4 regions of the Rhodococcus sp. MPR-R1B genome follow, and region 1 is predicted to be linked to each of the others. Evidence: riboswitches for the same ligand, from Rfam matches in the RefSeq annotation. Region 1 holds a riboswitch; each other region holds the start of a gene.
What was found. A riboswitch is a leader RNA that binds a small molecule or an ion and turns the genes downstream of it on or off. The one in region 1 is predicted to bind S-adenosylmethionine.

Region 1 (4,183 bases):
CAGTTATGCGCATCCTTTGTCTCCGTGAATGTTTCCGGTCACCGGGAACGTGCTGGGCGTCACTCCACAGAGGACATCACTATTAGCCGATTGCGGCCGATCCGTGGCTGCGTCTACTGAAAGTGAGGTGGAATCTCCGTGTCGCACTCGAGATCTTGGCGCATCGGGAAAGTCAGCCGGGTCACCGTCGCATTGTTCGGTACCGGGGTTCTATTGGTGGGCTGCGCGAGCAATGGTGACGACAGCGGGACCGATACGACGACCGCGTCGGCGGACGTCGTGACCGGCATGGTCAACGAGCAGCCTGATCCGGGAACTGCGGTGGCCGGCGGGACCATGACGTACGGCGTACAGGTGCTCGTTCCCTCACTCGACCCGACGAAGACGGCCGCGCGCGGCGGTTCCGGCGGTGAGGCCTTCGCTGCTGTGTACGACGTCCTGATGAGTTACGACACTGCGAGCGGCGAGTTCGAGCCCAAGTTGGCTGAATCGCTCGAGACAGCTGACGACGGAGCCACCTGGACGCTGAAACTTCGCGACGGTGTGAAGTTCAGTGACGGCACCACCCTCGACGCCAACGCCGTGATCGCGAGCATCGATCGGTACAACGCGGGCAAGGGCAATGGCGCCGAACTGTGGCTGGCTTCGGTGGAATCGGCGCAGGCAAGCGGTCCGACGACAGTGGAATTCAAGCTGAAGACGCCGTGGATGCGTTTTCCGTCGATGCTCGCTCTCGGGCACGGGATGATCGTCGCCCCGAGTTCGCAGCAGGGCGACAAGTTCACCGCCATCGGAGCCGGACCCTTCACCGAAGATGTCTTCACACCGAGCGTCGAGCGAATCTTCAAGGCCAACCCGTCCTACTACGGCGGCGCCCCCAAGCTGGACAAGTTGCGGATGGTTGCGCTCAACGGTCCGCAGGCCAATCTCGAATCATTGAACAGCGGTCAGCTCGATGTCGCCTACATTCGCGGCCTCACGTCGGCGATCAATTCCGCCAAGTCCGCTGGCTACCCCGGCTACATCGACGTGCTCAATGCCGGTAGTGCCGAGATTATCAACAACCGTGAGGGCCGACCGGGCTCGGATGTTCGCGTTCGCCAGGCCATCGGCTACGCGCTGGACACCACGTTGATCGATCAGCGAGTGGAAAACGGTGAGGGACTGCCGGGCTCGGAGTTGTTCGGTCCGACGTCTCAATGGCATGTAGACACACCGGGTATTGCCTACGACCCCGAAAAGGCCAAGGAGCTTCTGAATCAGGCGAAGGCAGACGGATACGACGGCAGCCTCGACTACGTCGCGCTCAGTGAGCCCAAGGACCACGCGATCGGCCTCGCCGTGCAGTCACTGTTGCAGGCCGTCGGGTTCGAGGTGAACTTGATCTTGGCCAACAACGCCGGCGACATCGTGCAGAACGTCTACGTCAAGCACGATTTCGACCTCGCGCACGCGGGCATCGGAATGTACGAGTCGATTCTCGATCTCGGATTGTTCTCCACGACCAACAGCACCTCGATGGCGAATACTGCTGGATATGCGAACCCGGCGATGGATCAGCTGATCGCAGATCTACAACAGGCCAAGGACAATTCGTCGACCCTGGCGATCATCGGCAAAATTCAGACGCTGTGGAACGAGACGGTTCCATCGGCGCCGATCGGCGGGCTCACGTCGTTCTGGGCTTGGCAGAAGAACGTGCACGGTGTGGTTCCGACTGCAACCGGCATCATGCTGTTCGATCAGGCATGGATGGGCGCGAAGTAGCGTTCCAGCGCACACCGAGAGCTCCGTCCGACGCGAGTCGGGCGGGGCTCTTTCGTGTCTACGTCGGCTAGCGTTGCGCAACCCTTTCGATCAGGATGATTGTATTGAAATATGTTGTAGGTCAATATGATTCGACAAGCGTGATTTGACTTGCCCAGCGTGGCCCGCATAGATTGCATCCACCATCCAGAGTGGCTGAGAGACCTGGCTCGATGATGCCGCAGCAACCCGCTACCTAACCGCAGTGTGGGTGCTACCGCCAGGACCGATGGAGGACACATGACTGTATTTGCCGTGGGTATCGAACTGGACGGCGAGGGCACTCACCCCGCTGCCTGGCGCCGAAGCTCACACCGCCCGGACCAGCTGCTCACGGGCAAAGCCGTGCGCGATCGCGTCGCGGCTGCCGAGAATGCCGGCTTCACGTTCGCGACGTTCGACGATTCCATCCTCCCCCCGAGTGGTGACGTCGTCGGCCGCATCGATGCCGTCTCGAGGGCGTCGTACGTGGCGGCGACAACCAGCACGATCGGGCTGGTCCCCGTCGTCGGGACCACGTACGCCGAACCGTTTCATACGTCCTCGCAATTGGCGACGTTGGACTACTCCTCGCGTGGGCGTGGCGGCTGGCTTGCTGTTCCGGTCGAAGACGATGCCGCGGCGAGGGCGTGGGGGAGGGCTCCGGTAACAACGGAGTCGGCGCGTCAGCAAGAGCAGCGGGATTCGGTCACCGTTGTGACCGATCTCTGGGACTCGTGGGAGGACGACGCCGTCGTTCGTGACTATCTCAGTGGGCGTTTCCTCGAGCGTGATCGTCTGCATTACGTCAATTTCGAGGGCGACACGTTCTCGGTGAAGGGGCCCGCAATCGTTCCGCGGCCGCCTCAAGGCCAGTTGGTGGTGTTCGGCCGCTACGGCGAAATCGATCCACGCCAGCCGGATGTTGTTCTCGTTTCCGGTGATTCGGTGGAGACCATTGCACAGTCGGCTGCCAAGGCGCGCGATGAGGGCGCGTCATTGGTGGTCGCCGAGGTCGATGTGGCATTCGATACGCCGAATCTGTCTGCGGCGCAGCGGAGGACCGAGCTGAACTCGTACGGGAATGCCGTCGTCACCGGCCGACTGCTCCTGGCTGCAGATCCGGGGGAAGCGGCCGTGGTTCTGAAGGAATTGGCGGGACACCTCGACGGTGTTCATTTCCATGCTCTCGTGATCGACGAGGACCTTCCGGTGCTGGCCAAATTCGTGCTTCCGACGCTGTCCAAGGCCGGGTTGACGCGACGCCCGGTTCCGGGATCGACCCTGAGGGACAACCTCGGTCTGCAGCGGCCCGCAAATCGATTCGCCCACTCCTCCTGACTTGACTTCGCGCTAAGGATATTTCGGCCATGACTGCATCACGCTCCGCCGTACCTCGACCCGACGCTCACGTTCACTTCGGCGTCTTCTTCCAGGGGGTCAACCACACCACCATCTGGTCCGATTCCGCGAGCGGATCCCAGATCGACTTCGAGACGTTTCGGCGGTTGGTACTCACCGCCGAGCGAGGTCTGTTCGACGCCTTCTTCCTCGGTGAAGGCCTGCGGCTTCGGGAACAGAACGGCAAGATTCTCGATCTGGATATCGCCGGCCGCCCCGACGCCATTGCGCAGTTGGCCGCCCTCGCCGGTATCACCGACAAGATCGGGTTGGTCGCGACACAGAACACCACGTACAACGAACCGGCCGACCTTGCGCGTCGACTCTCCGGCCTCGACCTACTTTCCGACGGACGGGCCGGCTGGAATGCGGTGACCACCGACAACGCGTGGACGGGAGAGAACTTCCGTCGCGGTGGTTTCCTCGACCACTCCCTGCGCTACGAGCGTGCCGGGCAGTTCATCGAAACCGCGCGGGCACTGTGGGATTCGTGGGCCGACGACGCGATCTCGGATTCTCGTACGTCCGAGAACTGGTCTACTCCGGGCGCCGTCGGCGCCGTGCGCAGGCAGACTTCACAGTTCGACATCTCCGTGACGCCGACGCTTCCCCGAAGCCGCCAGGGGCATCCGGTCATCTTCCAAGCGGGTGATTCTCCGAGTGGACGCGATTTCGCGGCGACCCATGCCGACGTCATCTTCTCGCGACACGGGACTCATTTCGACGGCGCGCTCGACTTCGCCGACGACATTCGGGCTCGGTTGCGTAAAGCCGGGCGACCGGAGGACGACGTCAAGATCTTGCCCAGCACGCAGATCGTGTTGGCGGAGAACGAGTCCGAAGTCGAGGAGAAGGCACGGTGGGTCCTCGAAGGCCAGTTCACCGGTCAGACTGCCCTCTCTCTCGTCGGACTGGTGTGGGGTAAGGACCTTTCCGATCGAGACCCCGACGGTCCACTCCCCGAGCAAGATCCGGTTGCCCGCCCGGTTTCGGAGAC
Region 2 (4,183 bases), on a different contig from region 1:
TGTGCCGATACCGAAACCGCCGAGGGCAAGAGCGAGCATCGCTGGACCTCTGGCGGAACGAACCCCGGGTGTCGAGGTGTCAGAACGAGAGAGGGTAGACGAAGTCACTGATCAATTGTGGTCTCACACCTGGTTGAACTTCCAAGTGAGAGCGGGTGAGTTCACTCACGTGAGACCGCGAACACAAATGGGACGCCCGGTTTCCCGGACGTCCCATCAGAAGGTGAAACAGTGAATCTACTTCGCGGCCATGGCCTTCTGCAGGTTCACGTCGAGTGCACCGAGGAACTCCTCGGTGGTCAGGTAGCCCTGATCGCCGCCGACCAGCATCGAGAGGTCCTTGGTCATCTGGCCGCTTTCGACGGTCTTGATGACAACGTCTTCGAGCGCCTGCGCGAAGCCGATGACCTCAGGGGTGCTGTCGAGCTTGCCACGATGCTCGAGTCCGCGGGTCCACGCGAAGATGGACGCGATCGGGTTGGTCGAGGTGGGCTTGCCCTGCTGGTGCTGACGGTAGTGACGCGTCACGGTGCCGTGAGCAGCCTCTGCCTCACAGGTCCTTCCGTCCGGTGTCAGCAGAACCGACGTCATGAGGCCGAGCGAGCCGAAGCCCTGGGCCACGGTGTCGGACTGGACGTCGCCGTCGTAGTTCTTGCATGCCCAGACGTATCCACCCTCCCACTTGAGTGCGGAAGCGACCATGTCGTCGATGAGGCGGTGCTCGTAGGTCAGACCTGCGGCATCGAACTCAGCCTTGAACTCGGTCTCGTAGACGTGCTGGAAGATGTCCTTGAAGGCACCGTCGTACGCCTTGAGAATGGTGTTCTTGGTGGACAGGTACACCGGGTAGTTCTGCTGCAGTCCGTAGGTGAGCGACGCGCGAGCGAAGTCACGGATGGACGTGGTGAAGTTGTACTGCCCCTGGACGACGCCGCCCTCTTCGGGGAAGTTGACCAGTTCGTGCTCGATCGGTGCGCTGCCGTCCTCAGGCGTGTAGGTGATCATCACCTTGCCGGGGCCGGGGACCTTGAAGTCTGTGGCGCGGTACTGGTCGCCGAATGCGTGACGGCCGATGATGATCGGCTTGGTCCAGCCCGGAACGAGTCGCGGAACGTTGGAGATGATGATCGGTGCGCGGAAGATCGTGCCGCCGAGAATGTTGCGGATCGTTCCGTTCGGGGAACGCCACATCTTCTTGAGACCGAATTCCTCGACACGTGCCTCGTCCGGCGTAATCGTGGCGCATTTGACGCCGACGCCGTGCTTCTGGATCGCGTGCGCTGCGTCGATGGTGACCTGGTCGTCGGTCTCGTCGCGGTACTCGATACCGAGGTCGTAGTACTCGAGGTTCACATCGAGATACGGATGGATCAACTTGTCTTTGATGAACTGCCAGATAATGCGCGTCATCTCATCGCCGTCGAGTTCGACGACGGTGCCCTCAACCTTGATTTTGGACATGGGTGCTTCGCGTCCTCCTAGGAAGTTTCCCTGGTTACACGGTTGCGGTCACACTTTGTGAGTGGGTCCGCGAACGGTTCGATTATCAAACCTAGACGGTGTGGACTGATCTCGGGAGATGAGTCCCAAACAAGACAAGCGTACTGCTAACCCGTGAGGCCGCAACCGGCAGGTCCACCCATCGGTCTCTACTCGCGAGTAACTTTTGCCTGCTAGTGGGCTGCGTCGCTCTGTCTCGCGTGCGGTTGCGGCTCACAATTCGCCCCGCGTCAGGACTGCGCTCACTTCCCGGTAGAATCCGACTTGGTCATGAGTGCCAGCGTCAAGCCCCGGCTCGCTGGACGGCAACCCTCCAACCGCGGTGGGGTGCCCCGGGTGATGACCAGGTTTCCCGACGTGGATCTGCTCACGCAGTTCCACCGCAATTCGGGTGACAAGCGCGGGTCCGACAGGGACGGACCCCAGACCGGGCCGAGCCCCACGGAGGTAACTCAGTATGTGTCGCACTTGTAGATAGACCCCAGCACGGGGCGGCGATCCTTCGCCCCCGTCCGACATCTATCCGTCAGACCACTGGAGTGAACAAATCATGACCGACAACACAGCCGACGGCGCAGCAACTTCTGATCCGACCGCGAACTGGTCGTTCGAGACCAAGCAGGTGCACGCCGGGCAGACAGCGGACACCGCCACCAATGCGCGCGCTCTGCCGATCTACCAGACCACCAGCTACGTTTTCGACAGCACCGATCACGCTGCGGCACTGTTCGGCCTCGCCGAGCCTGGCAACATCTACACGCGGATCATGAATCCCACACAGGACGCCGTCGAGCAGCGCATCGCCGCCCTCGAAGGCGGAGTCGCCGCACTCCTCCTCTCCTCGGGTCAGGCTGCCGAAACCATCGCGATCCTCAACATTGCCGAAGCCGGCGACCACATCGTCTCGAGCCCGTACCTGTACGGCGGCACGTACAACCTCTTGCATTACACCCTTCGCAAGCTGGGCATCGAAGTCACCTTCGTCGAGGATCCCGACGATCTCGAGCAGTGGCGCGAAGCCATTCGCCCGAACACGAAGGCGTTCTACGGCGAGACGATCGCCAATCCCAAGAACCACATCCTCGACCTCCCCGGCATCTCGTCGCTGGCCCACGAGAACGGTCTTCCGTTGATCGTGGACAACACAGTCGCGACGCCGTACCTGCTCCGCCCACTCGAACACGGCGCCGACATCGTCGTTCACTCGGCCACCAAATACCTTGGCGGACACGGCACCGCGATCGCCGGCGTGATCGTCGACGGCGGCACCTTCGATTGGACGCAGGGTCGCCACACGAACTTCACGACGCCTGATCCCAGCTACCACGGCGTCACCTTCGCAGACCTCGGCGCGCCGGCGTTTGCACTCAAGGCGCGCGTCCAACTGCTGCGCGATCTCGGCTCCGCCGTGGCGCCGTTCAACGCGTTCCTCATCGCGCAGGGCATCGAAACCTTGAGCCTGCGCATCGAGCGTCACGTGTCCAATGCACAGAAGGTCGCCGAATTCCTCGACGGCCACGGCGAGGTGGCCTCCGTTTCCTACGCGGGACTCCCCTCCTCGCCATGGTTCGAACGCGGAAAGCAGCTGACGCCCAAGGGAACCGGCGCCATCGTCACCTTCGAGCTGCCCGGAGGTATCGATGCGGGCAAGACGTTCGTCAACGCTCTGACGCTGCACAGCCACGTCGCCAACATCGGCGACGTTCGCTCACTCGTCATCCACCCCGCCTCGACGACACACTCGCAGCTCACCCCCGAAGAGCAGCTCGCCTCCGGTGTCACACCCGGACTCGTTCGCCTCGCGGTCGGTATCGAAGGAATCGACGACATCATCGCCGATATCACCGTCGGCCTGGCTGCGGTGGCAAACTCGTGACCGTGAACGAATTGGAGCCCAGGATCGACCTCCTTCCCCCGCCCGACGGCCAGGTGGGGTTCGTCGACATCGGCGCCCTGGAACTCGAGAGCGGCGCGGTACTCCCCTCGGTTTCGCTCGCCGTTCAGCGGTGGGGTGAGCTGTCCCCGAACCGCGACAACGTCGTACTCGTCGAGCACGCACTGACCGGAGACTCACACGTCACCGGACCGATCTCCGCAAATCAGCCCTCCCCCGGTTGGTGGAACGGGATGGTCGGCGCCGGCGAACCGATCGACACCGGCGAATGGTGCGTCATCGCAACCAATGTCCTCGGTGGTTGTCGCGGCACGACCGGTCCCAGTTCGCTGGCCGACGACGGCAAGCCGTGGGGCAGCAGGTTCCCGGAGATCTCCATCCGGGATCAGATCGCGGCGGAGAAGAAGCTCGTCGATCTCCTCGGGATAGACCAGTTGGCCTCGGTAGTCGGCGGATCCATGGGCGGCATGCGCACCCTCGAATGGGCAGTTACCTACCCGGACAGCATTCGCTCCGCGTTGGTTCTCGCAACCGGTTCACGGGCCACCGCAGATCAGATCGGCACCCAGACGACGCAGATCGCTGCCATCGTCTCCGATCCGGATTGGCAGGGCGGTGACTACCACGGAACGGGGCGGGTACCTCGCGCCGGACTCGGCATCGCCCGTCGCATCGCGCACCTGACGTACCGCACCGAGTCCGAACTGGATGCGCGCTTCGAGAACTCCGCTCAGAACGACGAAAATCCTTGGAACGGTGGACGATACGCCGTCCAGAGTTACCTGGAAC
Region 3 (4,183 bases), on a different contig from region 1:
CCCGGCGGCCTCATTACCGTCGTCGACGGAGTGGATGTGCTCGGCGCCGAGGTAGCAGTGCGGTCGTTGATCGGGAGAACCAGCGGTTGGGGCGCTCTGGCGATCGCGTCGATCGATGCGCGGACGGTGCAGGAGGCGTGCATTCCGGGAACTCTCTCCCGAGCACACGAACTGGGTCAGCACATCGGGGCCCTGGGCAGTTGGCAGGAGATCGCGGAGAGCTCCGGGGCCCTGGTAATGGGGACTGGCCGGGTGCGTGCGGTCCGTCGTAGTCGTCCGGACACCGGCGATCGTCGGGGCAGCGTGATTCTCGAACACGATTCCGCGGTGATACGAGTCGAATTCGAGAGTGAGTTCCTGACCGTCGCGTTGGACGGCGAGATGATTGCAACGTGCCCGGACATCGTGACGTTGCTCGACGTGCGGACCGGCGCCTTCGTCTCGTGTGAATCCGTGCACCAGGGGCACGATGTGGCCGTGTTGGTTCTTCCCGGTCCACAGTGGTGGGCGGAAGAAGTGGGCAGATTGAAAGTTGTCGGCCCGCGGGCATTCGGGATCGACCACGACGCAGTGCTGATGGAGGCGCGATGAGCGCGAGTGTTTCGGCGTTGCTGAACAACCCGGCCTTTGTCGGGCTGTATCGACTGGCCGGGGAGGGTGATCCCGTCGTGACGACAGTGGGAGCACTCACCGGGGAATCGGCACAGTCGGCCGAGGCCGTGTCGGATGCGGCGAGTTCAGGATCAGTTCTGGTGATTCTCGATCGAATCGACATCGGGGAGTGGAGATTCGACGCTCTCCTTCGGCGCACAGCGGCGACCGGCTGCCAGGTGGTCGCTGTGCACAGCACTGCGGCGGAGGATGCGAATCTCTCGTTGCTTGCCGATCGGCTCGGACTGGTGGTGCTCGGAGTATCCGACCCGTGGCAGTTCAGCGTGGATCTTCGTGATCTTCTCTCGAATTCGCGGGCGGTGATGGCCGACGCAGTACTGCGGGCGACACACGCGGGCCAACGAGCCGGAGGAAGCGTCGAGAATCTTCTGTCGGTGCTACTGAACACCTTTCAGCGTTCATTCTTTCTCCTGGACACGTCCGGACGTCCGATGACCGGCGCCGACCTGTTGTCAGACGCTGATCGAGCAGCTGCCGGTATGTTGTCGGGTCGCGGGGCGCCCACCACGGTCGAATTGGACTCCGGCGGGGTCCTGATTGCGTGCCCGGTGATGTCCGGCGCAGCCCGAGAGCCCTGGCTGGCGGTGCTGCTCCCGGTGCGTCAAAGCGTCGAAGAGGCTTCTCTCTCAGTGGTTCTCGACGTGGCCTCGTTGGCTGCCGGGCACCGACTGGCCGTTGCGCGCATGGTCGACGAGCGTGAAGCGCGCCGGCGTAGCGCGTTGCTCGGTGAACTGATCGACACGTCAGCAGACGCCACACCCGGACTGCTCCGGCGCGCACTCGACGCGGGTTGGATGCTGGACGGATGGCACATCGGCATCAAAGTCCTGGCGGTCGGTGAGGTCGACCTGGTGGCAAGACGCAGCGAGGTTGCAGATGCTCTCGCCGCCGAGGGAATCGACGCCAATGTCGTGGAACAGGCTGACGGCTGGGCGGCGTGGACGACTCTGCCAGGCGAGCCGCGACCGGAGGCGATCACCAGGATCGCCGAGTGCATCCGTGCAGCTCAGGCGAGGTTGGAACCCACGATGGAGACCTGGGTAGGTGTGGGACGCGCACACGACGGTCCGGCTGGAATCGGTTCGTCCCTGTCGGAGGCCGGGGATGCCGCTCGGCTCGCCGGTTCCCGATCTCAAACAGGTCGATTCCTGCACGTGGACCGCCTCGGGCTGGCGCAGTTGCTGCTGGCGTGGACGCGAACCGACACCTTCCAGCCTGCGGCTGCGGCATTGCTCGCACCGCTACGCGATTCCAATGGAGAGTTGCTCGAGACTCTGTCGACGTACCTCGACGAAGAATCGTCTCTGGCTCACACCGCAACCCGAATGGGCTTGCACCGCAACACGGTATCGAGTCGGATCGATAGAATTCAGCGCCTTCTCTCGGTCGATCTGGCCGATCCGGAAACCAGGCTTGCGCTCCACCTCGCCTGCCGGACGATCGCGCCGTGACGACGGTCTTCGCAGCTTCGTCTTGACAAGCGCGGGAGGTTCCTGCCATCCTCGTTGCCAGGTCACGAGTACCAGTGTTCAGCCCCGGCTTGCTGGTCGGCAACCCTCCTCCGCGGTGGGGTGCTCCGGGTGACGACCCGGCTGCGTTCGAAAACGAATGCGGCAAGCGCGGACTCTTCCGGGGCCATCTCCCGACGAACGAGTCCTTGAACGTGAGGATTGTCTTCGATGACTGCTGTATTGAGTGCCGACACCTGCTACACCACCGCGATTGCCAAGGTTTCGGGTGCCGACCTGCAGGTTCCATTGGTTCAGGGCGGCGAATGCTCCTACGCCAACTTCGACTACGCGGCCAGCGCGCCGGCATTGGCCCAGGTCACCGACCGTATCGCCGAATTGTTGCCCACGTACGCCAGCGTCCACCGCGGTGCCGGCTACGCGTCCCGGATCTCCACGCTCACCTACGAGAACGCTCGTGAATCCGTTGCTCGTTTCGTGAACTGTGCCGACGATCAGGTTGTCGTCTTCACCCGGAACACCACCGATTCGCTGAACCTGCTTGCGCAGTGCGTCCCCGGCAGCACCGTCGTCCTCGACGTCGAGCATCACGCAAACCTGTTGCCGTGGAACGACGCTCGTATCGTCACCGCCGCAGACACCATCGAAGAAACGATCGAGCGTCTGATCGGTGAACTGTGCACCAAGCCTGCCGCGCTGCTCGCAATCACCGGGGCCTCCAACGTGACCGGTGAGATCCTGCCGATTGCACGTTTGGCTGACATCGCTCACCGTTGCGGCGCACGTATCCTCGTCGACGCTGCTCAGTTGGCTCCCCACCGTCGCATCGACCTGCAGGAATGCGGCGTCGACTACGTAGCGTTCTCGGGCCACAAGCTGTACGCGCCCTTCGGCGCCGGCGTTCTCGTCGGCCGCCGTGACTGGCTCGACGAAGCTCAGCCGTACCTCGCCGGCGGCGGCGCCGTGCGTGAGGTGACCATCGAATCCACCGAGTGGGCTTGCGCGCCCGCACGCCACGAGGCGGGTTCCCCCAACGTGCTCGGTGCGGCAGCCATCGCGACCGCCTGCGAAACCCTGCACGCCCTGGACTTCGACGTGATCGCCGAGCATGAGAAGGCGCTCACCGCCCAGCTCACTGACGGCTTGTCCGCCATCGAGGGCGTCTCACTCGTGCGACTGTGGAACGACGCTCCCGACGCCGTCGGAATCGTCACCTTCACCGTCGACGGATTCGAAGCGGGCGAGATCGCCGCATTCCTCTCCGCCGAGCACGGCATCGGAGTTCGCGACGGTCGCTTCTGCGCACATCCGGTTCTCGCGCGCCTCGGCCTCTCCGGCGGTGCAGTTCGCGCCAGCCTCGGCCTCGGTAGCAGCTCGGACGACGTGACGCGGTTGGTCGACGCCGTGAACATCCTGGTTTCGAATCAGCGTGATTGGAAGTACGCGAAGACGGCAGGTGCGTGGAACCCTGTGCCCGAGACCCGCCCCTTCCTCGGAGCCGCAGACGACAATGCCGGCGCAGCCGAGTGCGTCTGAGCTGAGCTCGGTCCCCGAAAACTCGAACGGACAACTAGCATGGCAGCCATGGCACCAGCGGATTTTCCCGCCACCCCTTCGAGAGTGAGCATCACTCTCGGTCAGTGGTGCCGTCGCCATGTCGATCTGTGCCGCACCTCTTCAGGAATGTGTTCGAGCTGACGATTCGTCTCGCTCATCCCATACTTTTCTGATTTTCGGAGGTCTCACATGTCTTCACTCGCTTCGCATTCTCTGCACGTAGCGGTCGAGTTGACCGGATCCGGTCACCATCCGGCCGCTGAGGGCGCACCCGGCAACCTGCCCATCATCGGCGGCGACTACTGGGTGGACCTCACCGAGGGTGAAAAGGCTCTCGATTTGGCTTCATTCCCTACCAATGTGGTTCGGATTCGCGCTGCGGATCTGCGTGAGGCACAGCTCGAACGCGCACGGATACGCGCTGCCGTCGCCGAAGAAGGACGCGATCCCGACAGCGTCGCAGTGCTGGTCGATCTCGAGATTCT
Region 4 (4,183 bases), on a different contig from region 1:
GGCAAACGATTCGTTACCACTTTTCGAAAAATCAATTTTACGACTGGAGTCCAACTGTCACTCGGTGTCGAAATGATCTTTGACCTGCGTCTAACTACTCGTTTGTAAGTTTGGTGCGAATAAAACCGTTGGTTTGTTCAGTTGGACAAAGCGGACGAGTCGGAACCTGGCAAATCTGCTGTTTTTTACCAGTTAATTACCGAGTTTCGGTTTTGTTTTGCAATTTGAATCAATTGTTTGTGTTGCTACGGAATGGATCGGTTGTTGTTCCCACAAGATCGGCGACCGACTCGAGGACGATGGTCGGGCGGTAGGGATAGAGCTCTACCGACGCGCGGGTCGAGATCCCGGTCATCACCAGAATCGTCTGCAGTCCGGCTTCGAGGCCACAGACGATGTCGGTATCCATGCGATCGCCGATCATCAACGTATTGGCGGAATGAGCGCCGATGGACCGCAGGGCTGAGCGCATCATCAAGGCGTTGGGCTTGCCGACGTAGTAGGGATCGCGTCCGGTCGCTTTGGTGATGAGTGCCGCGACCGAGCCGGTGGCCGGCAGCGAGCCGTCTCGCGACGGTCCAGTGGCGTCCGGGTTGGTGGCGATGAACCGCGATCCACGCTCGACCAGGCGAATGGCGGTGGTGATTGCCTCGAAGGAGTACGTTCGCGTCTCGCCGAGGACGACGTAGTCGGGGTCGCTGTCCGTCAGGACGTAACCGATGTCGTGCAGGGCGGTGGTCAGGCCCGATTCGCCGACCACGTAGGCGCTGCCGCCCGGCCGCTGGTTGGCCAGGAACGTCGCGGTTGCGAGCGCTGACGTCCAGATCGACTTCTCCGGGATGTCGAGTCCCGAATTGAGCAGGCGTGCTCGCAGGTCACGCGGGGTGCGGATGGAGTTGTTGGTGAGCACCATGTACGGGATGTCGTTCGACGCCAGCTCTGCCAGGAACGTGTCCGCTCCAGGTATCAAGTGCTCCTCGTGGACGAGAACCCCGTCCATGTCCATGAGGTAGGTCCAACCGGTCTGATCTTCTGTACTGGTCATTACTCCAGTATGTGCGGGTGGCGCCCGATGTGGGCGGTCAAGCGAGAAGGCGCCACAGTCCGATCAGGCCGACGACGACAATCGTGTAGCGCAATGCAGTGGGGGACAGGCGCCGTCCGTAGCGGGCACCGAGAACGCCACCACCGAGTGAGCCGACGGCGATCAAACCGGCTGCTGCCCAATTGATCTGATCGAATGCCAGAGTGATGTACATCCCTGCTGCAACGATGTTGACGAGCAGCGACAGCAGGTTCTTCGCGCCGTTCATGCGCTGGAGGGTTTCCGGGAGGATGGCACCCATCACACCGATGAGAAGGATGCCCTGCGCGGCAGTGAAGTACCCGCCGTAGATGCCGACTGCAAAAGTGCCGGCGGTCAGGAGCATCAGCCTCTTGGTGGACAGCGTCGTTTCTTCGGTGGAACGCTTCTTGGCCCACGCCTGGATGCGTGGTTGGAGGAGGACGAGCGCGAGAGCGAGGACCAGCAGCACCGGAACGATGGTCTCGAACAGTTTCTCGGGTAGATGCATGAGCAACCACGAACCGAGTAGTGCCCCGGCGAGTGACGCCGGAATCTGCCACTTCAGTCGATCCCACTGTCCGGACAGCTCACGTCGGTAGCCCCAGGTACCCGAAACTCCGCCGGCGACGAGCCCGACCGCGTTGGACATGGTTGCGGTCACGGGCGGCATGCCGAAGGCGACCAGCGTCGGGAACGTGATCAGCGTTCCACTGCCGACCACGGCGTTGATCGCGCCCGCGCCGATACCGGCCAACAAGATGAAGAAAGCGTCGAGTCCACTCACTCCGCAGACGGTACGGCAGAGGAAAAGTCAGTCCGGACGGCGGTCCCGGTCTTCATTCGAACGCTCCATTCAACACGCCGAACGCGGCTGCGGACACCGTTGGAATCAATGCGATTTCAACATCGTGGACCCTTCATTTCCCTTGCAGTGCAGGGAAATACAACATTTGACGACTCGACATTTCGGGTCTAGTCTTTGCTCACCATCCAGAGCGACCGAGAGACCTGGCTCGTCGACGTCGCAGCAACCCCCCGAGTGATCGGGAGCGGGTGCTACCGCCAGGACCGATGGAAGGCATCACATGGTTACCACTTCGCACGCTGCGCACAAGCGACGTCACATCGATCTGTGCCGCACCGCTTCGTGTCACTGTCGATGACCGAACTCTCGTCGTCTTCGCAACTCGAGCGCACCAACTCGAGGACACAGCTGCGTTCCCATTTCCCCGAAAGGTCTATTCGTGATGTCCACTCCGTCAGGTAGCGCGCCGTGAGCGCGCCCACCGATGTCCGCCCCGAAAAGTCGGTGTCCGAGTCGCAACTTCCCGACTCGGAGCTTGTCGTCGCTCGCACCTGGCACCCGCTGCGCTGGGTGATCAGTGCGGTCGTGCTGGTCCTGCTTGCTCAGTTCATCCACGGACTCGTCGTCAACCCCGGCTGGGACTGGCCGACCTTCGCGCAGTACTTCACCGCGAAATCAGTGCTCGCCGCGCTGTGGATGACGATCAAACTGACGCTGTGGGGGACGATCCTCGGATTCGGTCTCGGTGTTTTCCTGGCACTCGGTCGGTTGTCGAAAAACCCGGTCCTGCAGGTGATCGCTTGGACCTACATCTGGGCCTTCCGCTCGATTCCACTCATCGTGCAGCTGCTCTTCTGGTTCAACATCACATACCTGTACCAGACGCTTTCTCTCGGAATACCTTTCGGTCCCGAGTTCTTCACCTTCCAGGTCAGCGGTGTGATCGGCGGATTCACCGCAGCAGTCATCGGTTTGGCGCTGCACCAGGCTGCATACTCGGCCGAGATCATTCGCTCCGGAATCATCTCGGTGGATCACGGTCAGATCGAAGCTGCTCACTCGCTCGGCATTCCGCGCAGTCGCCAGTTCTTCAAGATCGTTCTCCCGCAGGCAATGCGGGCGATCCTCCCCAACGCCGCCAACGAGGTCATCGGACTCTTCAAGGGAACGTCGATCGTCTCCACCATGGCAATCGCCGAACTGTTCTACCAGGTGCAGGTCATCTTCGGACGCAACGGACGAGTCGTGCCCCTGCTGATGGTCGCCACGATCTGGTACATCATCCTCACGACGTTGCTCTCGATCGGTCAGTACTACGTGGAGCGCCACTATGCACGAGGATCCGCCCGTGCTCTTCCGTTGACTCCGGTACAGAAGGCGCGCAAGAAGTTCGAAGAGATTCGCGATGCGCGTCTCGATATTCCGCGAGGTGCGACCCGATGACCGCAGAACTGGCCGAAGAGACGGTGTATGCCGTCGAAGCGCGCGGAATTCACAAGTCCTTCGGCACGCTGGAAGTACTTGCCGGCGTTGATCTCCTGGTCCGCAAGGGCGAAGTGACCGTCATTCTCGGTCCGTCGGGTTCCGGTAAGTCCACCTTGCTGCGCACCCTCAATCACCTCGAGAAGGTCGACCGCGGGACCGTACGGATCGACGGAGAACTGATCGGATACCGGCGCAAGGGAAATCGGCTCCACGAACTGCGTGACCGCGAGATCCTGAAACAGCGTTCGCACATCGGATTCGTGTTCCAGAACTTCAACCTGTTTCCGCACCTGACCGCGTTGGAAAACGTGGTGGAAGCGCCGCTCTCGGCCCAGAAGCGTGATCGTGACGAGGTGTACCGCGAGGCCCGCGCACTGCTCGAGCGAGTGGGAGTGGGGGACAAGGCGGACGAGTATCCCCGCCAACTCTCCGGTGGCCAGCAACAGCGCGTCGCGATAGCGCGAGCGCTGGCACTGCGGCCGGCGGTCATTCTCTTCGACGAGCCGACGTCGGCGCTCGACCCGGAACTGGTGGGCGAGGTTCTCGAAGTCCTCGCTCAGCTGGCCCGTGACGGCGCCACCTTGGTGATCGTCACACACGAGGTCGGATTTGCTCGGGAAGTGGCGGACACTGCGGTCTTCATGGACGGCGGCGTCATCGTCGAACAGGGCCCGCCTTCGCAGGTGATCGACAATCCGGTCCACGAACGGACCAAAGCCTTTCTCTCCCGCGTCCTCTGACGCGACCCAGACTCATTCCCGGAAGGAAAAATTGATGTTCTCCACATCCCGTCGCGCGACTTTTCTGATCTCGGCGCTTGCCACCGT

Region 2: it holds a riboswitch for S-adenosylmethionine, as region 1 does, so the genes downstream of both, AC1Q61_RS21065 (bifunctional o-acetylhomoserine/o-acetylserine sulfhydrylase) here and AC1Q61_RS03365 (LLM class flavin-dependent oxidoreductase) in region 1, are expected to answer to the same signal.
Region 3: it holds a riboswitch for S-adenosylmethionine, as region 1 does, so the genes downstream of both, AC1Q61_RS24815 (aminotransferase class V-fold PLP-dependent enzyme) here and AC1Q61_RS03365 (LLM class flavin-dependent oxidoreductase) in region 1, are expected to answer to the same signal.
Region 4: it holds a riboswitch for S-adenosylmethionine, as region 1 does, so the genes downstream of both, AC1Q61_RS14000 (putative leader peptide) here and AC1Q61_RS03365 (LLM class flavin-dependent oxidoreductase) in region 1, are expected to answer to the same signal.

Annotation. Positions count from the first base shown of each region.
Region 1 is NZ_JBXAFO010000002.1:130,677-134,859, forward strand. It holds gene AC1Q61_RS03360 (ABC transporter substrate-binding protein) at 139-1,767, shown strand; SAM riboswitch class I at 1,947-2,042, shown strand; gene AC1Q61_RS03365 (LLM class flavin-dependent oxidoreductase) at 2,047-3,126, shown strand; gene AC1Q61_RS03370 (NtaA/DmoA family FMN-dependent monooxygenase) at 3,156-4,183, shown strand, end outside.
Region 2 is NZ_JBXAFO010000015.1:154,606-158,788, reverse strand. It holds gene AC1Q61_RS21075 (MFS transporter) at 1-108, opposite strand, end outside; gene AC1Q61_RS21070 (NADP-dependent isocitrate dehydrogenase) at 238-1,461, opposite strand; SAM riboswitch class IV at 1,767-1,907, shown strand; gene AC1Q61_RS21065 (bifunctional o-acetylhomoserine/o-acetylserine sulfhydrylase) at 2,051-3,376, shown strand; gene metX (homoserine O-acetyltransferase MetX) at 3,373-4,183, shown strand, end outside.
Region 3 is NZ_JBXAFO010000022.1:25,216-29,398, forward strand. It holds gene AC1Q61_RS24805 (DUF917 domain-containing protein) at 1-591, shown strand, start outside; gene AC1Q61_RS24810 (PucR family transcriptional regulator) at 588-2,123, shown strand; SAM riboswitch class IV at 2,184-2,298, shown strand; gene AC1Q61_RS24815 (aminotransferase class V-fold PLP-dependent enzyme) at 2,352-3,677, shown strand; gene AC1Q61_RS24820 (LLM class oxidoreductase) at 3,888-4,183, shown strand, end outside.
Region 4 is NZ_JBXAFO010000008.1:183,279-187,461, forward strand. It holds gene AC1Q61_RS13990 (HAD-IIA family hydrolase) at 230-1,045, opposite strand; gene AC1Q61_RS13995 (sulfite exporter TauE/SafE family protein) at 1,083-1,850, opposite strand; SAM riboswitch class I at 2,050-2,144, shown strand; gene AC1Q61_RS14000 (putative leader peptide) at 2,152-2,229, shown strand; gene AC1Q61_RS14005 (amino acid ABC transporter permease) at 2,340-3,314, shown strand; gene AC1Q61_RS14010 (amino acid ABC transporter ATP-binding protein) at 3,311-4,096, shown strand; gene AC1Q61_RS14015 (ABC transporter substrate-binding protein) at 4,131-4,183, shown strand, end outside.